2 regions of the Ornithinibacillus proteolyticus genome follow, and region 2 is predicted to be linked to the other one. Evidence: a T-box and tRNA genes for the amino acid it is inferred to sense, from the RefSeq annotation. Region 2 holds a T-box; the other holds one or more tRNA genes.

Region 1 (3,256 bases), on a different contig from region 2:
ACACGTGGAGCTGACGGATACTAATAGATCGAGGACTTAACTAACTTATTTGATATCGTTTGTTTACTCTTATTTAGTTTTCAGGGTATAATTCTAAAAAGAATTCAATGATGTTCTGTTTAGAGCGTCCACATCCTGTGGACAACACAGAACGACTTACATCCTGTAAGCCTGTCTGGTGATGATGGCGAGAAGGTCACACCTGTTCCCATACCGAACACAGAAGTTAAGCTTCTCAGCGCCGATGGTAGTTGGGGCATTGCCCCTGTGAGAGTAGGACGTTGCCAGGCAATAAATTATTTCACAGTACCTTAATGGGTAGAACAACGGCTATTAGTCTTTGTTAGTAGATTTCAAGTTTATTCTTTGAATCTACCTGTGGAATTATTTTGTTTGATATGCCTATACATATTAGGCCCGTTGGTCAAGCGGTTAAGACACCGCCCTTTCACGGCGGTAACACGGGTTCGAATCCCGTACGGGTCACCATGTGGAGGATTAGCTCAGCTGGGAGAGCACCTGCCTTACAAGCAGGGGGTCGCAGGTTCGAGCCCTGCATCCTCCACCATTAATATAATCATAAATCATTTTTTTGGTCCGGTAGTTCAGTTGGTTAGAATGCCTGCCTGTCACGCAGGAGGTCGCGGGTTCGAGTCCCGTCCGGACCGCCATTTTAAAATGCCGGCCTAGCTCAATTGGTAGAGCAACGAGCAATACTTCTACCGAATAAGCTACGAGTAACCCCGAAGCATAAACAACCTTGAATAAGCTAGAAGATACAGGGGTCCATTAGGCAAAAAGAGAAACTTAAAAAGCGAATAATTATCATGCCGGCCTAGCTCAATTGGTAGAGCAACTGACTTGTAATCAGTAGGTTGGGGGTTCAAGTCCTCTGGCCGGCACCACTTTTTACTATGAGCCATTAGTTCAGTCGGTAGAGCAACGAGCATCACTTCCACCGAATAAGCTACGAGTAACCCCGAAGCATAAGCATCCTTGAATATGCTAGAAGATGCAGGGGTCCACCTTGAAGAACGCTCATATAAAATAGAATAACTTAAATAACATGAGCCATTAGCTCAGTCGGTAGAGCATCTGACTTTTAATCAGAGGGTCGAAGGTTCGAATCCTTCATGGCTCATCATATCAAATAGTTTTATATCGAGCGGAAGTAGTTCAGTGGTAGAACACCACCTTGCCAAGGTGGGGGTCGCGGGTTCGAATCCCGTCTTCCGCTCCAATATAATGCCGGGGTGGCGGAACTGGCAGACGCACAGGACTTAAAATCCTGCGGTAGGTGACTACCGTACCGGTTCGATTCCGGTCCTCGGCACCATTAACTCTAAACTAATATAATTATTATGACATGGGGCCTTAGCTCAGCTGGGAGAGCGCCTGCCTTGCACGCAGGAGGTCAGCGGTTCGATCCCGCTAGGCTCCACTTTACCATCTGATTTATTACTTCAAGTACTAGAACAACAGATTGGTAGATTGTAATTTTTGATGGAGGTATACCCAAGTCTGGCTGAAGGGATCGGTCTTGAAAACCGACAGGCGGGTCAAACCGCGCGGGGGTTCGAATCCCTCTACCTCCTCCATAAAATATGTTAGATGCTACTATTGGTTATATGTAATTTTGTTCAAAGTTAGAGTATAGCTTATATTAATTGGCTCGGTAGCTCAGTCGGTAGAGCAACGGACTGAAAATCCGTGTGTCGGCGGTTCGATTCCGTCCCGAGCCACCATGTTATATTCCGGGATATGCGGGTGTAGTTTAATGGTAAAACTCCAGCCACGAGCGATACATCCACCGAATTCACTACGAGTTGCCTCGAGGAATAAACGTCCTTGAATATGCTAGTAGACGTAGGGGCATGTCCGTTCGTAAGCTGTTATTATAGACCAATCTATATTTTATGCGGGTGTAGTTTAATGGTAAAACTCCAGCCTTCCAAGCTGATGTCGAGGGTTCGATTCCCTTCACCCGCTCCATTAATTTATGGGCCTGTAGCTCAGCTGGTTAGAGCGCACGCCTGATAAGCGTGAGGTCGGTGGTTCGAGTCCACTCAGGCCCATTAGGCAAGTTAATTTATCGATCAACTTATACAGATTCCATACAATTGTATGTTGATATATTTTGCGCCCTTAGCTCAGCAGGATAGAGCAACAGCCTTCTAAGCTGTGGGTCAGAGGTTCGAATCCTCTAGGGCGCGTTAATAAAGGTACAACACTAGGAAGGTCTTGCATACGATGAAGCCCTTCCTCTTTTCTGTGTCTTTTTATTTAATTTCCTAACATAAGTTCTCTTACTCAATGAATACAATATCCCCAATTAATGAACCTCATCACCATATCTTCATAAATAACACATCTAAGTAAAAAATCTAACCTTGAGAAGAATAACTCCAACACAAGCAACAACTAAATCCGTCTATTATCCAGTCAAAGCTTAGCTATCCATTAGGATAAAAAAAGGGAAAAGAGAACCTCCATCTCTTTTCCCCCGCTATATTATTCTAAAAGTCAAAGTATTTAAAGTTACGTTCTAGTTTCTTTTTATAACGCTCTAATGTCCGTATCTTTTTAAACGTAAGTAGAGAGCATATTGTAACAGCAATCAGTAACCATTCATGTCCTTCACGATTATCACCAATTATTCTTTCCATCGCAACCTCCTATAGTTCTGATTTATTACTTATTAGTATATAGGAATCAGAGCTCTTTTTAAAACTAAATAAGCGTATTCGTTGTGATAAAACGTGAGCTATGTTTGTATTTCGTAGTTGAAAACTATTGTACCCGAAACGTCATTTTAGAAAGGAAAAGAAAAAGTAATAAAAAAGTGAACAGAATGGCAATTGATAAGAAGTAATTAGAAACATGACTTTCTATAATGGAGCGATAACCAGATTGTAGCCATTCTACAGGATTAATCCAACTAATCCATTGAACCCACTTAGGAGAAGTGTCGAGATTGAAAAACACGCTACTACATAAAAAAAGTGGAATCATGACCAAATTAGTCGTGATACTTAGTTGCCCTTCGTTTTTGGGAAAGCTAGAAAGGCAGAATCCAATTAGCGTGAATAAGGATGAACCGACAAAGAAAAAGGGAAGAAATATAATAATTTGTATTGCCGATAAGGTTAAATCAAATATACCATTTTCGATTATCAATAAAATAATGGAAACGGTGCAGGCAATAATTGTTTGGCTAATGGTAATGCTGCTAAGATACTTCCATAAGGAGAATGGT
Region 2 (3,256 bases):
TGGCAGCCATTTTTTCAATAGTTCAGGATCTGCTAGTTTTTCACTATTATTCGGATCAATGTAGCGTAGGAAATACCAGCAGCTCCCAGCCCATTGTGGCATTGTATTTGTCTCACGACGACCTTTTTTACCTGTCACAGGGTCTACCACATTCACCCAGTCACTATTAGCAAGTGGCGATTCCCCAGTTCCGGATGGTTTTATTTCCGTCATAACAGGAAGCTCTAGAGGCAATTCCTCTTCTGGAACGGTAGTCATTGTTCCATCTTCCCAATGAATAACTGGAATTGGTTCACCCCAATAACGTTGTCTAGAGAATAACCAATCACGAAGGCGGTATGTTACTTTCTTTTCCCCTACCCCCTTCTCTTCAAGCCATTCAATCATGTTAGAAATTGCTTCTTCTTTATTTAGATCATTTAGAAAATCTGAGTTTACGTGCTTTCCATCTCCTGTATAGGCTTCCTTCGAAATATCCCCACCTGCTACTACCTCTCTTATCGGTAACTTAAATTTAGTAGCAAATTCGTAATCTCGTTCATCATGTGCAGGAACAGCCATGATTGCACCAGTACCATAGGACATTAGCACATAATCTGCGATCCAAATTGGCATTTTCTCTTGATTCACAGGATTAATAGCATATGCACCGCTAAATACACCTGTTTTATCCTTAGCTAAATCTGTTCTTTCAAGGTCCGACTTCGTTTGAACGTTCGCCAAATATTGTTGAACTGCTTGTTCTTGATCAGGAGAAGTAATTTTCGATACTAACGGGTGTTCTGGTGCAAGAACAGCATAGGTTGCGCCAAACAACGTATCAGGTCTTGTAGTAAACACTGTAAATGTCTCGTCATGTCCTTCTATATGAAACGTAACTTCTGCACCTTCCGATCGACCAATCCAATTACGCTGCATGTCTTTAATGCTTTCTGGCCAATCCACCTCATCTAAATCTTCTAGAAGTCTATCGGCATATGCTGTAATTTTCAACATCCATTGTTTCATTGGCTTACGAATTACGGGGTGTCCACCACGTTCACTTTTCCCATCAATAACCTCTTCATTAGCAAGAACGGTCCCAAGAGCCGGACACCAATTCACTGCTACTTCATCGATATAAGCCAGACCTTTTTCATAAAGTTTTGTAAAGATCCATTGCGTCCACTTGTAATAATTTGGGTCTGTTGTACTAATTTCTCGATCCCAATCATAAGAGAAACCAAGTTCTTGAATCTGTCTTTTGAAGGTATTGATATTCTGTTGTGTAAATTCTGCTGGGCTATTACCGGTATCTAATGCATATTGTTCAGCAGGAAGCCCAAATGCATCCCACCCCATTGGATGAAGAACCTCATAGCCTTGCATACGCTTCATTCGAGAAATAATGTCTGTAGCAGTGTATCCTTCTGGGTGTCCAACATGAAGTCCAGCTCCAGATGGATATGGGAACATGTCTAATGCATAAAATTTCTTTTTGTCTGTTTTCGTGTTCGTCTTAAAGGTTTTGTTCTCTAGCCAATATTTCTGCCATTTCTTTTCAATTTCATGATGATGAAAACTCATTACTTTTCCTCCTTTTATTGTGGGCTTTCGTATATTCTTCAGTTACAATCTTAGAAAATGCAAATATAACATCATCTAATAAACCGAATAAATAAAAAAAGCCCCTCATCCCTATAAAGGGACGAGAAGCTGTATTTCCCGCGGTACCACCCAAATTAACGAATTCATTCGTTCACTCGTATCCTTAACGCGGATTAACGGCAGGAACTACTTCGGTTCACTCCTGCAGCATTAAAGGCGAGTTCGCAACTTCTCAGGGACAATTCACACCAACCATTGTCTCTCTTAGCCTGAGTACCATTACTACTACTCCTTCGCATCGCATTTCCATATTTACATAGAATTTTAATGAATACTATTAGCTTTGTCAAGATATTCCTTTTTTATTATAGTAATAGGTGAACTATTACAAACTAATTACATGGCATATAAGTTTTTAAAATTATTTTTACATGCTATTCTAAACACAGACTCAATTTATGCATAAGGGGACCCGAGGATGAAAAGCATTTTAAACTACTCACATCATTTATTAGAAGAAATCATTTCTCCTGGAGAGACCGTTATTGATGCAACATGTGGTAACGGAAATGATACATTATTTTTAAGTAAGCTAGTAGGAGACACCGGAGAAGTTATTGCCTTAGATATTCAAGAACAAGCTATTGATAATACCGATCGATTATTAATGGAGCACAACTGTGCCAACGTATCACTTGTATTAGACAGTCATGAGAATATTGGTGATTACTTATTTCATGACATTGAAATAGGTGGTGCTATCTTTAACTTAGGCTACTTACCGAAAAGTGATAAGTCTATCATTACAAAAGGGGAGTCCACCGTAAAAGCTATTGATACCATTTTAAAATACCTTAAGAAAAATGGTCGAATTATTTTAGTCGTATACTATGGACATGAAGGCGGGCAAGAAGAAAAAAACACGATTCTAAAGCATGTCATTTCCCTGGATCAAAAAAAATATAGTGTACTGCAATATGGATTTATTAATCAAAAGAATAATCCGCCATTTATCATAGCAATACAAAAAAAATAGTCAAGGAGGGGTTTTTAGTGATTCATCATTATCAAAACATCGCACCTAAGATTCATCCGACCGTTTTTATTGCAAAGGACGCAGTAGTAATTGGAGATGTAACAATTGAAGAAGAAACTAGTATTTGGTTTAAAACTGTTATCCGAGGAGACGTTGCTCCAACTAGAATAGGTAAACGAGTTAGTATTCAAGATTTATCTATGCTACATCAAAGTCCTAATAATCCTCTTATCATTGAAGATGATGTTACTGTAGGTCACCAAGTTACCCTTCATTCATCCATAATACGAAAAAATGCTTTAATCGGTATGGGATCGATTATCTTAGACGGGGCAGAAATTGGGGAACATGCTTTTGTTGGTGCGGGAAGTCTAGTTCCACCTGGCAAAAAAATTCCACCTCATACATTAGTTATGGGACGCCCTGCTAAAGTAGTTCGCGAACTAACGGACACGGATTATCAAGAGATGGAACGAGTTCGCAAATCCTATGTTGAAAAAGGACATTATTATAAGTATCATACTGATTTAGGGCTTGATTTTTCCTAATAGCAAAGGCTTAGAACACTGGGTTCTAAGCCTTTTACATACATTATTTAACTTGTGCTAATAACGCGTCTACTTTATCGGTTTT

The links. The T-box of region 2 lies ahead of leuS (leucine--tRNA ligase). A T-box ahead of a tRNA ligase gene usually reads a tRNA of that ligase, here a tRNA-Leu.
Region 1: it encodes a tRNA-Leu, which carries the amino acid that the T-box ahead of leuS (leucine--tRNA ligase) is inferred to sense. The anticodon was not compared.

Annotation. Positions count from the first base shown of each region.
Region 1 is NZ_JBCPXV010000060.1:12,593-15,848, reverse strand. It holds rRNA gene rrf (5S ribosomal RNA) at 175-290, shown strand; tRNA gene AAIB49_RS17795 (tRNA-Glu) at 415-489, shown strand; tRNA gene AAIB49_RS17790 (tRNA-Val) at 493-568, shown strand; tRNA gene AAIB49_RS17785 (tRNA-Asp) at 595-671, shown strand; tRNA gene AAIB49_RS17780 (tRNA-Thr) at 830-905, shown strand; tRNA gene AAIB49_RS17775 (tRNA-Lys) at 1,069-1,141, shown strand; tRNA gene AAIB49_RS17770 (tRNA-Gly) at 1,166-1,240, shown strand; tRNA gene AAIB49_RS17765 (tRNA-Leu) at 1,248-1,336, shown strand; tRNA gene AAIB49_RS17760 (tRNA-Ala) at 1,369-1,441, shown strand; tRNA gene AAIB49_RS17755 (tRNA-Ser) at 1,506-1,598, shown strand; tRNA gene AAIB49_RS17750 (tRNA-Phe) at 1,670-1,745, shown strand; tRNA gene AAIB49_RS17745 (tRNA-Gly) at 1,919-1,992, shown strand; tRNA gene AAIB49_RS17740 (tRNA-Ile) at 2,002-2,075, shown strand; tRNA gene AAIB49_RS17735 (tRNA-Arg) at 2,140-2,213, shown strand; gene AAIB49_RS17730 (hypothetical protein) at 2,517-2,666, opposite strand; gene AAIB49_RS17725 (ABC transporter permease) at 2,791-3,256, opposite strand, start outside.
Region 2 is NZ_JBCPXV010000062.1:2,230-5,485, forward strand. It holds gene leuS (leucine--tRNA ligase) at 1-1,566, opposite strand, end outside; T-box leader at 1,681-1,895, opposite strand; gene mnmM (tRNA 5-(aminomethyl)-2-thiouridylate-methyltransferase MnmM) at 2,066-2,623, shown strand; gene AAIB49_RS17920 (gamma carbonic anhydrase) at 2,641-3,171, shown strand; gene metK (methionine adenosyltransferase) at 3,215-3,256, opposite strand, start outside.